Regions from separate parts of the Kitasatospora sp. NPDC049258 genome, predicted to be linked through region 1. Evidence: riboswitches for the same ligand, from Rfam matches in the RefSeq annotation. Region 1 holds a riboswitch; each other region holds the start of a gene.
What was found. Region 1 has a riboswitch for S-adenosylmethionine ahead of AB0K43_RS27985 (aminotransferase class V-fold PLP-dependent enzyme). Riboswitches for the same ligand answer to the same signal wherever they lie in the genome.

Region 1 (5,161 bases):
CCACCACCCTGGTCCAACCGGCCGTGCGCAGCAGGTACGCGCCGGCGGCCACGTCCATCGGGTCGGCCGCACCGGGGACGGTGCCCGACTCCAGGGACTTCACCAGATCCGGCTGGCCGAGCCGCAGGCGGTCGGCTATCCGCAGCCGGAACACCGGGTCCGCCTCCAGGGCGGCGGCCAGCGCCGTCCCGGCGTACTTGGCCCGCCGGGCCGGCGTGAACTTGGCGTACTGGCGCAGCGAGGCGGGCAGGTCGGCGGCCGGGATCCCGCCGAGCGCGTCGGCGGCCAGCCCGACCACTCGGCGGCGGACGCCCTCGGGGAGCGGGCGGTCCAGGTGCTCCGGCGGCGCCGACCCGTCCGGGGCCGCGGCGGCGCCGGGGTCGGCCTCGGCCTCGGCCGCCGGGACGGCCTCGTCCGTGCCGGGGAGCACCGGGTCCGCGGCGGGCTGCTGCCCCTGCGGCTCGGCGGGCCCCCTCGCTGCGTCCACCACGTGCTCGGCTCCGATCCTGGTCCGGCGGGGTCCGCACGGCCCTGTGCCGCTGCCCTGGAACTCACCGCTCTCTGCAATTGTCCCGTCTACCGTGCCCCACCGACAGCACGCCACACATCGGGACGGGACGGCCGGGCGCCGGGCGGGTCAGGCCCCGGGCCCGCCCTCGGCGGCCTCGTCGGCGCCCGGCCGCGCCACCAGCTCGACCTGGTCGACCGCGTTGCACCAGCGGCAGCGCACCGACTCGATGGTCTCGCTGAGCACCTCGGTCTCCTCCACCTTCGACTCGCCGGCCAGGTCGAAGTGCAGGTACTCGACCACCCGGGCACTGCGCGTCACGTCGAAGCGGGTGAGGTTGCCGCACAGCGTGCAGCGCCAGCGGGTCTCGGCAGTGGGGGCGGCGATGGTCATCGGAGGTCCTCTCGGATCGTCCCGGTTCCGGGCCCTCCAGCCTATTGCCTGCGCCCTTACGCCCCGGCACCGGTCCACCGCCGGCGCAGCCTCACCCGTACGCAGCAGCCGGCGGTGTCCCCCGCCCCGGGCCGAGGAATGCTCGGAGGATGGCGCTCCCCGTACTCGACCGGGCCGTCCGTCCGCAGGCCACCGCGCCGGGCCGGGCGCCACAGGTCACCTACGCCCTGATCGCGCTGAGCGCCCTGATCCTGCTGTGCGGCCCCAGCTTCGGCCTCAATCCGGCCTACGGCACCGGCGCCGCCCGGGCCTGCGCCGAGCAGCGCTACGAGCAGCGCTGGGGCGCCGTCCCGGCCGAGCTGCTGAGCCGGCATCCGCTGACGGCCGAGCAGCTGGCCGCCCTGCCCACCGCGGCGGACGGCTGCACGCTGCTCCCGACCCCGGGCAAGAGCCCGGCGCTGTCGGTGCTGACCTCGCTGTTCGTGCACGCGGGATGGCTGCACCTGCTGGGTAACATGCTGTTCCTGTTCGTGTTCGGCCCCGGGGTGGAGGATCGGCTGGGCCGGGCCCGGTTCCTGCTCCTCTATCTGGCGATCGGCTACCTGGCGACCTACGGCTACGCGCTGGCCGAGGCCCACTCGGCCGACTCGGTGCGGGCGCTGGTCGGCGCCTCGGGGGCGATCGCCGGCGTGCTCGGGGCCTACCTGCGGCTCTTCCCGCGGGCCCGGGTGACCACCCTGGTGCCGGTGCTGCTCTTCCTGCCGCTGCGCTTCCCGGCCTGGTTGGTGCTCGGCCTGTGGTTCGTCCTGCAGTGGTGGTCGGTCAGCTCGGGCGGCTCCGGGGTGGCGTACCTGGTCCATGTGATCGGCTTCGCGGCCGGCTGGCTGTCCGCCTGGGCCGGGTGCGCGCGGGCCGGCAGACGCGCCACCTGACGGCCGATACGCTGGGCCCGTCCCCTCACACAGGAGTCCAGCGTGATCACCGCGATCGTCCTCATCAAGACCAGCGTCGACCGGATCCCCGAGATCGCCGAGGCGATCGCTTCGATCGAGGGCGTCAGCGAGGTCTACTCGGTCACCGGCAGCTACGACCTGGTGGCGATGGTCCGGGTGCGGCAGCACGAGGACCTGGCCGAGGTGATCCCCGGCCAGGTCAACAAGGTGCCGGGGGTCGAGCACACCGAGACCCAGATCGCCTTCCGCACCTACTCCCAGCACGACCTGGAGGCCGCCTTCGCGCTCGGCCTGGAGTAGCCGCGCCCGGAGCGTCCGGAGCGGCCCCGCTCAGCGGCGGGTGTCGGCGACGCAGCGGCCGCCCTCGTTGCGGTAGCTCCACCGGGCGCCGTTCGCGACCAGCTCGCGGACCGCGCCCAGGAAGCGCTCCAGGTGCTCGTCCGGGGTGCCGGCGCCGAAGCTGACCCGGATCGCGTTCAGGCTGCGCTCGCCGGGCAGCGAGGCCTCCGGCGCCCCGCATTCGGAGGGCGCGGCCTCCTCGCCGCCGAGCAGGGTCCGCACCAGCGGGTGGGCGCAGAACAGTCCGTCGCGCACCCCGATGCCGTACTCGGCGGACAGCGCGGCCGAGAAGTGCGAGCTGTTCCAGCCCTGCACCACGAAGGAGAGCACCCCGACCCGGGCGGCGTCGGTGCCGAACAGGCTGAGCACCTTCACCTCGGGGATCTCGGCCAGCCCGGCCTTGAGCCGGTCGATCAGCTCCTGCTCCCTGGCCTGCAGCGCGTCGAAGCCGGCCTCGGTGAGCGCCCGGCAGGCGGAGGCGATCGCGTAGGCGCCGATCACGTTGGGCGAGCCGGCCTCGTGCCGGGACGGGCCCTGGTGCCACTCGACGGCCACCGAGCCGTCCACCTCGCGGGCCACGGTCCGGCTGGCGCCGCCGCCGGCCAGGTACGGCTCGGCCGCGTCCAGCCAGTCGCTGCGACCGGCCAGCACCCCGGCACCGAACGGCGCGTACAGCTTGTGGCCGGAGAAGGCGATCCAGTCCACCCCCAGCTCGCGGACGGACACCCGGTGGTGCGGGGCGAGCTGGGCGGCGTCCAGCACCACCCGGGCGCCGTGCCGGTGGGCGACCTCGGTCAGCTCGGCGACCGGCCACAGCTCGCCGGTGACGTTGGAGGCACCGGTGACGCAGAACAGCCGCGGGCCCTCGGGGTGCTCGCTCAGCGCGGCCTCCAGCGCGGCGACCGCCTCGGCGGGCGAGCGCGGGGCGCGCAGGTAGCTGACGGTCAGGCCGTCCCGGCGCCAGGGCAGCAGCGAGGCGTGGTGCTCGGTCTCGAAGGCGAACACCCGGGTGCCGGCCGGCACGGCGGCGGCCAGCAGGTTGAGCGAGTCGGTGGTGGCGCGGGTGAAGACCACCTGGTCGCCCTCGCGCAGGTCGAGGAAGTCGGCCACGGTCCGCCGGCTCTGCTCGAACAGGTCGGTGGAGAGCTGGGAGAGGTAGCCGGCGCCGCGGTGCACGCTGCCGTAGTAGGGGGCGTAGGCGGCGACGTCGTCCCAGACCCGCTGCAGGGCGGGGGCGCTGGCGGCGTAGTCGAGCGCGGCGTAGGCGACCTTCTCGCCGCTGACCAGGGGCACCTGGACGTCGTGGCCGAGGACGGCGAGCGGGGCGCAGAGATCGGTCGAAACTGTCATGGGATGCACTCCTCCTGGGGTAGGACCCCGGGAGTGCGATGCCGGAAGTCCGCGCTTGCCACGCGGACGGATCGCCGAGTGGCCCGGTCCTCACCCAGGGCACCCCGCCACGGACGGAGGGTTGCCGGACAGCAAGCTGGGGCTTGTCGCTGTCACTCATGACCTGCCGTGGACTCTAGGACAGCTTCCGGAGAGTGGTCAAACACCGTTCCGGCATCCGGACGCAGCGGGGCCCGCCGGGCGGGCAGCTCGGCGGGCCCCGTCGGATCCGGTCAGTCGCGGGCGGTGGCCTCGACCCAGTGCTTGAGGGTGGCCTCGGCCGTCCCCGAGTCGATCGCCGCGGCGGTCCGCTCGATCCCGGCCGCCAGCTGCTCGGCCAGCGGCGCCCCGGTCAGCTCCAGGGCCACCAGCGCGGCCGCGGCGTTCAGCAGGACGGCGTCCCGGACCGGGCCGCGCTCGCCGGCCAGCAGCCGGCGCACCACGTTCGCGTTGTACTCGGCGTCGGCGCCGCGCAGCGCCTCCAGGCCGACCAGCTCGATGCCCACCTCGCGCGGGTCGAAGGAGCTCTCCACCACCTCGCCGTCGCGCACCAGCCAGATCCGCGAGGTGGTGGAGATGGTCAGCTCGTCCAGCCCGTCGTCGCCGCGGAAGACCAGCGCGGTGGAGCCGCGCCGGGCCAGTACGCCGGCGATCAGGCCGGCCAGCCGGGTGTCGAAGCAGCCGATGGCGTGCGCGGTCACCTTGGCCGGGTTGGTGAGCGGGCCGAGGATGTTGAAGGCGGTGGGCACGCCGAGGTCGCGGCGGGCCTGGGCGGCGTGCCGCATCGCGGGGTGGAACTTGGCCGCGAAGCAGAAGGTCAGACCGGTCTCCTCGGCCACCTCGGCCACCCGGCGGGCGCTCAGGTCGAGCCGGATGCCGAGCTTCTCCAGCACGTCGGAGGAGCCGCTGGCCGAGGAGGCGGCCCGGTTGCCGTGCTTGACCACCTTGGCGCCGGCCGCGGCCGCGACGATCGCCGACATGGTCGAGATGTTGACCGTCTTGGCCCGGTCGCCGCCGGTGCCGACGATGTCCACCGCCGGGCCGGGGATGTGCAGCGGCTCGGCGTGCGCGTACATCGCGTCGACCAGGCCGGAGACCTCCTCGACCGTCTCGCCCTTGGCCCGCAGCGCGATCATGAAACCCGCCACCTGGACCGGGGTGGCCTCGCCGGTCATGATCCGGTCCATCGCCCAGGCGGCGTCGGCCTGGGCGAGGTCCTCCCCCTTCAGCAGCATGCTCAAAACGTCCGGCCAGGTGCGGACCACCTGCGCGGGGTCGTCGCCGCCGTTCGCAGGGTGCACGTTCACCATGGCTGACTCCAGCTCTCAATCGGTACATCGCCGTCGGGTCGGAGCCAGCCTAGCGACCGGCGCGGGGCCCGCGCCGGAATCTAGGGACGGCTTCTCTCCTGGTGAGACGACCGGTGAGGGCGGCTCCGCTACCGGTGCGCCGGTGTCCGGCGGGCGACCCGCTGGCGGAGCAGGGTGGCGGCGGCCTCGGCCAGCGCCACCGGGTCGACCGGGTGGGAGACCGCGGCGTCGGCCCGGCTCCAGGCGGCCAGCCAGGCGTCCTGCGGGCG
Region 2 (5,161 bases), on a different contig from region 1:
GTCAGGAAGCCGGCCCGGTCCGAGCCCAGGATCCCGGCGAGCACGGCCGCGCCGACGTCGTCCGGCAGCATCCGGTAGTACTCCGGCGGGGCCCAGGGGGTGTGCGAGAAGTGCCCGATCCGCAGGTCCGGGCGCAGCGCCCGGAGCAGGGCCGGGGCGAGCGAGAGGTGGTAGTCCTGGATCAGGACGGCGGCGCCCGGGGCGGCCTCGGTGGCCAGCGCCTCGGCGAAGGCGGTGTTGTAGGTGGTGTAGGACTCCCACTCGCGGCGGAAGCGCTCGTCGAAGTTGGGCGAGACCGGGGTGTCGTAGAGCAGGTGGTGGACGAACCAGAGGGTCGAGTTGGCCACGCCGTTGTAGGCGCGGGTGAAGGTGCCGGGATCGATGTCCAGCATCCGGACGGCCTGGCCGCCGACCTCGAAGCCGGCGAGGTCCAGCCGCCCGTCCGGGGACTGCCGGGCGGCCGTCCGGTCGGCCTCGCCGAGGGCGGCGCACACCCAGACGGCGCTCGGGTCGTCGATCGCGGAGAGGCCGGAGACCAGGCCGCCACCTCCTCTGCGCAGGGTCAGCGAACCGTCGTCCTCGCTGGTGAAGGACACCGGGCCGCGGTTGGAGGCCACCAGGATCGGGGCGGCGCCGGGCTGATTCGAACGTGCGGACGCGTGATCGGCCATACTGCCAAGCTTGCCGCGACATCGGGTGTGCAAACCACTCAGCGCGCGGCGCGCCCGAGAACCCGCTACCGGTCCCGGTACTCCGGGACGGTCCGCATCGGCGGGCGTTCGACGGCGTGCACCGGGTGGGTGTGGGCGGTGAAGCCGCGGGTGGCGGGGTCGCGGGAGAACTGGGTGAGCAGCGGGTGCAGCAGGCCGTCCTCGGCCTTCAGCCGGTGGGTGCGGTCCAGGCGCTCCAGCGCGGTGCGGTAGATGGTCGCGGCCATCCGGCCGAGGGCCTGGCCGTCCTGGTGGCGGTGGTGCCGCACGCCGACGTCGACCTGGGCCAGCGCGTCCAGCCCGACCGTGTCCAGCGCGTCCACCAGCAGGCCGAGCTCGACCCCGTAGCCGGTCGGGAAGGGCAGCCGCTCCAGCAGCGTCCGGCGGGCCGCGTACTCGCCGCCGAGCGGCTGGACGAAGCCGGCCAGCTGCGGCCAGTGCAGGTTGAGCAGCGGGCGGGCGACCAGCTCGGTGACCCGGCCGCCGCCGGCCGGGACGACCGCGCCCGCGGTCTCCAGCGGCCGGTCGTACATCGCCTTGACCAGCTGGATGCCCGGATCGGTGAGCAGCGGGCCGATGATCCCGGTGACGAAGGCGGGGTCGAACTCGCGCAGGTCGGCGTCGATGAAGCAGACGATCTCGCCGCGGGTGACCAGCAGCGAGCGCCAGAGCACCTCGCCCTTGCCGGGCTCGGCGGGCAGCCGGGGGAGGATGTCGTCCCGGTGCACCACCCGGGCGCCGGCCGCCGCGGCCCGCTCGGCGGTGCGGTCCACCGAGCCGGAGTCGACCACCACCAGCTCGTCCACCAGCGGCAGCCGTTCCATCAGTTCCACGCGGATCGCGGTCACGATCTCGCCGACGGTCGGCTCCTCGTCCAGGGCGGGCAGCACCACGCTCACGGAAGCGGCCGGGCCCGCCGCGCGCTTGGCGGCCAGCAGCGTCTCCACCGGGCGGTCGGCGGCCGCCCACGAGCGGCGGCGCAGCCAGGACGCCACCTGGGGCAGGACGTCGGGCCGGGGCTGGTCGGGCAAGATCTCGCTCCTCGGATGGGCGGCGCCGTCTCGGGTGTCGGACGCTATGAGGTGGTACCGGGGCCTTCGGATACAGTCTTGGTAATGCGATCCGACCTTCGCACGTCGGGGTGGGTCGCTGTGCACGACCACAAACGCGCTGTCGGCTGTAACGCCGCTCGCCACATTGCTCATCCAGAGGGACTGAGGGAACGGCCCGTTGAAGTCCCGGCAACCTTCCCGTCCGGCTAACTGACCGTCAGGTCGAGGCCCCGGCGGGACAGGTGCCAATTCCGTCCTGTGGCGCGCCCGCGTCACGGGGAAGATGAGGAGAGAGGCCTCCGCCATCATGGCTACCGCTACCCCTGTCGCAGCTCCTGCCGTCGACCTCGGCCCCGCCGCCGCGCTGTCCTGTCGCGAGTGCGGCGCCCGCACCCCGCTCGGCCCGAGCTTCGCCTGCGTCGAGTGCTTCGGCCCGCTGGAGATCGCCTACGACTTCGGCTCGTACGAGACCGAGGAACTGCGCAAGCGGATCGAGGCCGGCCCGGCCTCGATCTGGCGCTACGCCCCGCTGCTGCCGGTGCCGGCCGACGTGGCGTCCAAGCCGAACCTGAACCCCGGCTGGACCCCGCTGGTCAAGGCCGACAACCTCGGCCGCGAGCTGGGCTTCACCGCGCAGCTGCACGTCAAGGACGACTCCGGGAACCCGACCCACTCCTTCAAGGACCGGGTGGTCGCCTGCGCCATCGAGGCGGCGCGCGCGTTCGACTTCACCACCCTGTCCTGCTCCTCCACCGGCAACCTGGCCGGCGCGGTCGGTGCGGCGGCGGCCCGGGCCGGCTTCAAGTCCTGCGTCTTCATCCCGCACGACCTGGAGCAGGGCAAGGTCGTGATGGCCGGGGTCTACGGCGGCGAGCTGGTCGGCATCGAGGGCAACTACGACGATGTGAACCGCTTCTGCTCCGAGCTGATCGGCGACCCGGCCGGCGAGGGCTGGGGCTTCGTCAACGTCAACCTGCGCCCGTACTACGGCGAGGGCTCCAAGACGCTGGCGTACGAGATCTGCGAGCAGCTCGGCTGGCGGCTGCCGGAGCAGATCGTCATCCCGATCGCCTCGGGCTCGCAGCTCACGAAGATCGACAAGGGGCTGCAGGAGCTGATCAAGCTCGGCCTGGTGGAGGACCGCCCGTACCGGATCTTCGGTGCCCAGGCGGCCGGTTGCTCGCCGGTGTCGGCCGCGTACAAGGCCGGCCACGACGTGATCCGCCCGGTGAAGCCCGACACCATCGCCAAGTCGCTGGCGATCGGCAACCCGGCCGACGGCCCGTACGTGCTGGACATCGCCCGGCGGACCGGCGGCGCGGTCGAGGACGTCACCGACGCCGAGGTGGTCGACGCGATCAGGCTGCTGGCCCGCACCGAGGGCATCTTCGCGGAGACCGCGGGCGGCGTGACCGTCGGCGTGCTCAAGAAGCTGGTCGAGACCGGACAGCTGGACCCGGCGAAGGAGACCGTGGCGATCAACACCGGCGACGGCCTGAAGACCCTGGACGCCGTCTCCGACGCCGGGCTGACCGCCACCATCCGGCCGACCCTGGAGTCCTTCCGGGCCGCCGGCCTGGCCTGAGCCGAAGCCCCGCCCCCGACCCCCTCACCACCCCGCAGCAAGGAGTAGACGTCCATGAGCGCCACCGTCCGCATCCCCACCATCCTGCGCACCTACACCGGCGGCTCGGCCGAGGTGGCCGCCGAGGGCACCACCCTGGCCGAGGTGATCAAGGATCTGGAGCAGAACCACCCGGGCATCTCGGCCCGGATCCTGGACGACGCCGGGCAGCTGCGCCGCTTCGTCAACGTCTACGTCGACGACGACGACGTGCGTTTCGCCGAGGGCCTGCAGACCGGGATCAAGGACGGCGCGGCCGTCTCGATCATCCCGGCGGTGGCCGGCGGCTGCTGACCTCGGCCGACGCTCGTAGCAGCCTTGAGTCGCCGTCAGGACCGGAATGCCGAAATTCCGTTCCCGACGGCGGCTCTCGGCGTTCCGGTCGGACATTTGCCCACGTGGCTGGGTATAGAGTGCGTGTCGCAGGGGTATTCGAGGCCGATTCGAGGTGGCCCGCCCCGCACACCGGTCGGGTACGCAGCGGCTGTCCGCTCGCTGAGACCGGCGATCCGGGGCACGGAGCCGAACTGTCAGGCCGCCGTCAGAATTATTCCGGCGATATGTGACGTTGGTCCGCGATGTCCGGCGTCAATTGCTCACAAGTGCCGCTTTCATCCCGTCATATCCCCCGGGGCTCATAGCAATTGCCCAAAAGTTGGGCCTGTTGCAGAGGGCGCATGTCCGGATACATTCAGCCGCGGTCGACGCATTCACCCGCGTTCCGGTGGCCCTTTCGGGCCCCGGTGCGGTGGCTGCGGCGTGCACGGCTGCGCCCAGGGGGGGTTCCCCGGGCCGGCCTTCCAGACCTCTGGACCCGCACCCTGCGGGTCCGTGAAGGGCCAGCACAGCACAAGGGGAGTTCGGAATGGCTCAGGGCACCGTCAAGTGGTTCAACGCCGAGAAGGGCTACGGCTTCATCGCGGTCGACGGTGGTGCGGACGTGTTCGTCCACTACAGCGCGATCCAGATGGACGGCTACCGCACCCTCGAAGAGGGCCAGCGGGTCGAGTTCGAGATCTCCCAGGGGCAGAAGGGTCCGCAGGCGGACATGGTCCGCGCGCTGGTTGCGTGACCTCTTCGACCTGCGGAGCCTCGGTTCGGTCAACGAGCTGGCGGCCACAGATCATCGGCAGCAGGCCCGTACGGGAACCCCGTGCGGGCCTGCCGCCATGTTCGGGACACCCCGCGATCGGGCTTGCACTCGCCACCCGAGAGTGCTAATCATTGGCGTTAGCACTCTCGGTACGAGAGTGACAAACGGATCGGGTCGGTGAGGCCTCCCGGGAGCGGTTGGGGACAGGACCCCCGCTCGCAGGGCCGTCCGTCGCGGGCACCCTTCGGTCCGATGCAGTCGATCGCGTCCCGGAGGACCACTTCACATGGCAAAGATCATCGCGTTTGACGAGGAAGCTCGCCGCGGCCTTGAGCGCGGGATGAACCAGCTTGCCGACGCCGTCAAGGTGACGCTTGGCCCCAAGGGCCGCAACGTCGTCCTTGAGAAGAAGTGGGGCGCCCCCACGATCACCAACGACGGTGTCTCCATCGCCAAGGAGATCGAGCTCGAGGACCCCTACGAGAAGATCGGCGCGGAGCTCGTCAAGGAGGTCGCCAAGAAGACCGACGACGTCGCGGGTGACGGCACCACCACCGCCACCGTGCTCGCCCAGGCCCTGGTCAAGGAAGGCCTGCGCAACGTCGCCGCCGGCGCCAACCCGATGGCCCTGAAGCGCGGCATCGAGAAGGCCGTCGCGGCCGTCTCCGACCAGCTGCTCGCC
Region 3 (5,161 bases), on a different contig from region 1:
GCCGAACAGGGTGCGGCCCCACCAGCCGTCCGGGCCGTGGACGCCGGGCGGGCAGGCGAAGTGGGCGGAGGCGACGTGCTGCAGGTGCTCGCCGAGCGCCTCGGTGCCGGCCAGGTGCTGCTGGACGGGCAGGAACCCGGTGCGGGTGTCGCGTTGGTAGGCCAGGAAGAACAGCCCCGCGTCGAGGCGGCCGAGGCCGTCCGTACCGTCGGTGAAGGAGTAGCCGCGGCGCAGGATCGTCGCGCCGTTGTTGGAGTCGGGGTGGGCGAGGCGGACGTGCGCGTCCTCGGGCATCGCGGCCAGGTCCGGGGGGGCGTGCTCGTGCTCGCGGCCGAAGGAGGCGCCCTCGCCCTTGGTGCGGCCGAAGATGTCCTCCTGCTCGCCCAGCCGGGGTGTGGTCCCAGGTCCCGATGTGCATCCGGATCCGGCGCGCCACCAGGTAGGCACCGCCCGCCATCCAGTCGGGGCCGTCGGCGGGCGCGACCCGGACGTACCGGGTCAGTGCCTCGGTGTCGGTGCCGGCGATGTTGCGGGTGCCGTCCTTGAAGCCCATCAGGTTGCGCGGGGTCTGCGCCTCGGGGGTGGTGGAGGAGGTCTTGCCGAAGCCCAGCTGGGACCAGCGCACCGAGACGGTGCCGAAGCCGAGGCGGGCCAGGTCGCGGATCGCGTGGACGGCGACCTGGGGATCGTCCGCGCAGGCCTGCACGCACAGGCTCGGGCCGAAGCCGATGGTCAGGGTGAGCCGGGAGGCGGCCGCGCCGAGGGCCGCTCCGGCGCCGGCCCGGCCGAGCACGGCCCGCCGGCTCAACCCGGTGCGGGCCTCGCGCCGCTGCGCGCTCCCGGTCTCCTCGTCCTGGGGGTCCACCGGCCCGGAGCCCTATGGTGTCGGGGAGGCCGGTGCGACGGCGACGGCCAGCCGGGAGAGGGGTTCGGCGAGCGCGTTCACCGCGTCCGAGAAGGTCTTCCGCTCCGCCTCGGTGACCTGGTCGTACGGGGTGTAGGTGCCGTCCGGCTGCCGGTACTTGGCGAGCAGGGCCTGGATGTCGGCGAATTCGGTGTCCAGGGTCTGGACCAGCTGCGGATCCTTCTCGGCGACTACCGCCTTGAGCAGGTCGTACGCCTCCTTGGCGCCGTCCACGTTGGCGGCGAAGTCGGACAGGTCGGTGTGGCTGTAGCGGTCCTCCTCGCCGGTGACCTTGCCGGTGGCGACCTCGTCCAGCAACTCCTTGGCGCCGTTGGCCATGCTGGTGGCGGTGATGTCGGCGGTGCCGACCCGGGTCTGCCAGTCCTGGAGGTCGGTGACCAGCTGGTCGGCGAGGGTCCGGTCCTCGGGGGCGATGGCGCCGTTCACCCAGAGCGACTTCTCCAGGCGGTGCCAGCCGGTCCACTGCTGGCCCGCCTCGACGCCGTCCTCGCGGGTGTCGGTCTTCGGGTCGATGTCGCCGAAGCTCTCGGCCACCGGCTCGGTGCGCTCCCAGCCGGCCCGGGAGGGCGCGAACAGGGTCTGGGCCCGGGCGACGTCCCCGGCCCTGACCGCGGCGGCGAACTGCGCCACCACCGGGACGGTGGCGTCGGCCTGCTCCTGCACGTAGTGGCGGTACTGCGCGACCGCCGCGTCGAGCCGTGGGTCGGCGGCCGCCGCGGCCGCCGAGCCGCCGGTCACGGTGAGCTGCTGGCGGATGCCGTCGCCGGTCATGCCCGGCTTGCAGGCGATCTCGTACGAACCGGGCTTGATCTCCGCGGTGAGGGTGGAGCCGGTGCCGGGGCCGATGTTCTCCCGCTCGGTGACGATCTTGTCGCCGGGGGCGTAGATGTAGACCTCGGTCACCTTGGACCCGGTGTTCTTGACCTCCAGCTCGACCTGGCCGGCCCGGACGGTGCCGGTGGACACCTGGCAGGCGTCGTCGGACGCGGTGACCTTGATCGTGCCGCTGGAGCCGCCGCTCCCGCCCGAGGAGCTGGAGCACCCGGCGGTGGCGAGCAGCAGCGCGGTGAGCGGGAGGACCGAGACGGTGACGGTGCGTGCGGACGGCATGGGGCTCCCGGGTCCGACGGGGCGGCATCGGGTGGGCCCGACCCGGGCCGGCGCGGCGCCGCCATGACAGCCAAGGCTTACCTTAGTTCGCTCGGCGGTGCGCGGCCATACGGCCGGACGGGCGCGGGTTTCACCTGGACGGCCCGGCGCGTGCTCAGGCCGGCCGGCGGTTGCGGTGGGACAGTCGGCGGGCCTTGGCCAGCAGTGCGTGGATCTGCGGGCCGGCCTGGTCGGCGTCGTCCGCCGGTGTCGGGAACGGCAGCCGGACGTCGGTGCGGGCCTGCGGGTACTCCAGCCGGAGCGTGATGCCGTACCGGTCCAGTGCGAGCGGCAGCGCGCGGGTCAGCCCGGCGGCCGGGACGGTGAGGCGCAGCAGGAGCGGGACGAGCTCGGGGTGGTCGTCGAGGAGGTGGGTGAGCAGACCGGCCTCGCGGCAGGCGAGCGGGTCGGGCGCGGCCCGGTGGAGGTCGTCCAGGGTGACGTAGGCGCGGCCGTCGGTGTCCTCGACGACCGCCTGGCCGAACTCCATGCGGGTGCTCTCGGCGCCGGGGTCGTAGGGCGCTGCCAGCAGGCCGGTGACGGTGACGCGGCCGGGTCGCCGCAAGCGGCCGCCGCCTGCGAGCCTGCCCGCCGCCCCGCAAGCCGGGCCTCCCCGGGGCCGGTTGAGGGGGCGATTGGATTGACGGTGTCACCAGCGTCTTCTTAAACTCGAGTCGGCGAAGAGTGTCAGTCGAACGGCCCCGGCCGGCTGACCGGCAACCCCCACACTGCGGTGGGGTGCCCCGGGGATAAGCCAGGTGGCATGGCGTCATGCCGCAAGCGCAGGTGGGTGCCTGTAACGGGCGGGGATGGAGAAGGTCGTGGACCAGGGGGCGCTCGGGCGTCGGGCGGCAGCACTGCGGCTCGTGGCCAGGCTCGACATCGACCTGCTGCGGCGGGCCAGTTCCCTCTGTCGCTGACCGCGGTCGGCCTGCGGGGCGGTGAGGTACGCCGCCCGGTCGGCCGACACGAGCCCGGTCACGATCCGCGCGTGCACAGGAGAGCCCTGCGGCCCACCCTTCCGCGCGCCTGCCTCAGGAGTACGGATGTCTCTCGCCCCCGCACCATTCACGCTCGACCTTCCGAGCACGCTGCCCGCCGGGCGCGAGCCCGAGTACCGCCGCCTGTACGAGGCGCTGGAGCACTGCGAGGCCGGGCACGGCGCCGTGATCGCCCTGCACGGCTCGGTGGGCAGCGGCCGCAGCGAGTTGCTGTACGCCTTCGCCGACGTCGCGGCGGAGCGCGGGGCCACGGTACTGATGGGCACCGGATCCCCGCTGGAGCGCGACTTCCCGCTCGGCCTGGCCCGGCAGTTGCTGCAGAGCGCACCGCTGGATCCGGAGGAGGCCGCCACGGCGGAGGCCCTGCTCGCCCGGGGCGCCGACGAGGTGGCCCGCCACCCCGGGGTGGCGGAGGGCCTGGACGGGCGGCTCAGCCAGCCCACCCTGGAGGGGCTGTTCGGCCTGGTCCGGACGCTCGCGGGCCGCACCCCGGTGCTGATCGCGGTCGACGACCGGCAGGACGCCGACCCGCAGTCGCTGGAGTTCCTCCTCTACCTGGTCCGCCGGACCAGGAACGCGGCCGTGCTGACCGTCCTCAGCACCCGGGAGACCATGACGCCGCCGAACCCGTTCTTCGAGGTCGAGCTGGCCCGCCAGCCGCACCACCGGCAGATCAGGCTTGAGGTGCTCCCCGCCGAGCTGGTCGCGGAGCTGTTCCGGCGCCGGTTCCCCGACCCGGCGGCCGCCGGGCTGGCCGCCGAGGCGCACGAGCTGACCGGTGGAAACCCGCTGCTGGTGCACGCCTTGATGGACGATCACGAGCGGGCCGGTGCACCGGCCATCCTGACCGTCGGCGAGGGCTACCGGCGCGGGCTGATGCACTGCCTGCACCGCATCGACCCGCTCGCGCTGCGCCATGCCCGCGGCGTGGCGGTGCTGGGCCCCGGTGCCACCCCCGGCCTGCTGGCCGAACTGCTGCTGCTGCCCGCCGACTCGCTCCCGCGGGCGCTGTACCTGCTGAACGCGGCGGGGCTGTTCCGGGGCGGCGGCTTCCGCCACCCGAGCGCCGCCGGGGACCTGCTGGCCGCCATGCGGCCGGCCGAACTGGCCAGCCTGCACGAGCGGGCGGCGCAGCTGCTACGGGCGGCCGGCGCCGAGCCCCGCACGGTGGCCGGGCACGTCCGGGCGGCCGAGGGCTACCTGCGGACACCGTGGTCACCCTCTCCGGACGCCGGACCACCGGGCCCGCCGCCCACGGTGCTCCCGCCCGCCGCGCCCCGGTCCGCCGCGCCCCCGCCCGTCGTGGTCGCGCCCGTCCTGCTCCCGTCCGCCGATGACGCCCCGGCGGCCGCGGCCGTGACCCCGACCGCCGGCACGTCGCCCGAGGCCGTGACGTTCCGCTGCGTACCGTCCCTGCCCGGGACGGTGCTGGACGGCAGCGACGCGAAGCGGCACGAGCTGAAGTCGATCCGCCACCTCTTCTGGCAGGGCCGCCCGGACGAGGGACTGGCCGCCCTGGAGCGCTTCGAGGCCGCGCAGCGCAAGCTCGGCGAGCAGCGCGCCGGTGCGGGACTGCGCGGCTGGCTCGCGTACTGGTACCCGTCCCTGGCCGCGCGGACCTCGGCCCCGGCCGCCGGGCCCGGGGAGGAGGGCGGGGCCGCCGACGGCGGGCGGGACGGCGGGATGCGGCTGCTGGCCTCGCTGCTGGCCGGCACCGTCGAACCAGGTGCGGCCGTGATCCGCGCGGAGGCCATCCTGCGGGACGGACACCCGGGCGGCCGCGGCAGCACCGAGGCGCTCACCGCCGCGCTGACGGTGCTGCTCTACGCCGACCGGGCCGACCGGGCGGTGCGCTGGTACGGCCCGCCGGCGGAGCGCGCCGCGAGCCGCTGCGGCACCACCCGGCACGCCCTGCTGTCCGCGCTGCGGGCCGAGGCGGCGCTGCGCCAGGGCGATCTGCGGACGGCGGACGAGGCCGCCCGGGCGGCGTTCGCCCGGGTCGCACCGGACGCCTGGGGCGTGGCGGTGGGCCTGCCGCTGTCCACGATGGTGGCGGCCCGCACGGCCCTCGGCCGGCACCAGGACG

Region 2: another riboswitch for S-adenosylmethionine. It lies ahead of thrC (threonine synthase); the one in region 1 lies ahead of AB0K43_RS27985 (aminotransferase class V-fold PLP-dependent enzyme).
Region 3: another riboswitch for S-adenosylmethionine. It lies ahead of AB0K43_RS30230 (AAA family ATPase); the one in region 1 lies ahead of AB0K43_RS27985 (aminotransferase class V-fold PLP-dependent enzyme).

What each region holds. Positions count from the first base shown of each region.
Region 1 is NZ_JBFAQT010000048.1:28,127-33,287, reverse strand. Features, by position in the region: gene AB0K43_RS28005 (NYN domain-containing protein) at 1-334, opposite strand, end outside; gene AB0K43_RS28000 (hypothetical protein) at 638-901, opposite strand; gene AB0K43_RS27995 (rhomboid family intramembrane serine protease) at 1,051-1,833, shown strand; gene AB0K43_RS27990 (Lrp/AsnC ligand binding domain-containing protein) at 1,876-2,154, shown strand; gene AB0K43_RS27985 (aminotransferase class V-fold PLP-dependent enzyme) at 2,185-3,543, opposite strand; SAM riboswitch class IV at 3,590-3,707, opposite strand; gene trpD (anthranilate phosphoribosyltransferase) at 3,816-4,892, opposite strand; gene AB0K43_RS27975 (hypothetical protein) at 5,021-5,161, opposite strand, start outside.
Region 2 is NZ_JBFAQT010000014.1:2,563-7,723, forward strand. Features, by position in the region: gene AB0K43_RS14345 (trehalose-6-phosphate synthase) at 1-671, opposite strand, end outside; gene AB0K43_RS14350 (glucosyl-3-phosphoglycerate synthase) at 737-1,741, opposite strand; SAM riboswitch class I at 1,909-2,052, shown strand; gene thrC (threonine synthase) at 2,070-3,347, shown strand; gene AB0K43_RS14360 (MoaD/ThiS family protein) at 3,402-3,680, shown strand; gene AB0K43_RS14365 (cold-shock protein) at 4,252-4,458, shown strand; gene groL (chaperonin GroEL) at 4,766-5,161, shown strand, end outside.
Region 3 is NZ_JBFAQT010000064.1:11,430-16,590, reverse strand. Features, by position in the region: partial or broken gene AB0K43_RS30245 (Dyp-type peroxidase) at 1-772, opposite strand, end outside; gene efeO (iron uptake system protein EfeO) at 878-2,035, opposite strand; partial or broken gene AB0K43_RS30235 (DUF2470 domain-containing protein) at 2,190-2,624, opposite strand; SAM riboswitch class IV at 2,751-2,863, shown strand; gene AB0K43_RS30230 (AAA family ATPase) at 3,121-5,161, shown strand, end outside.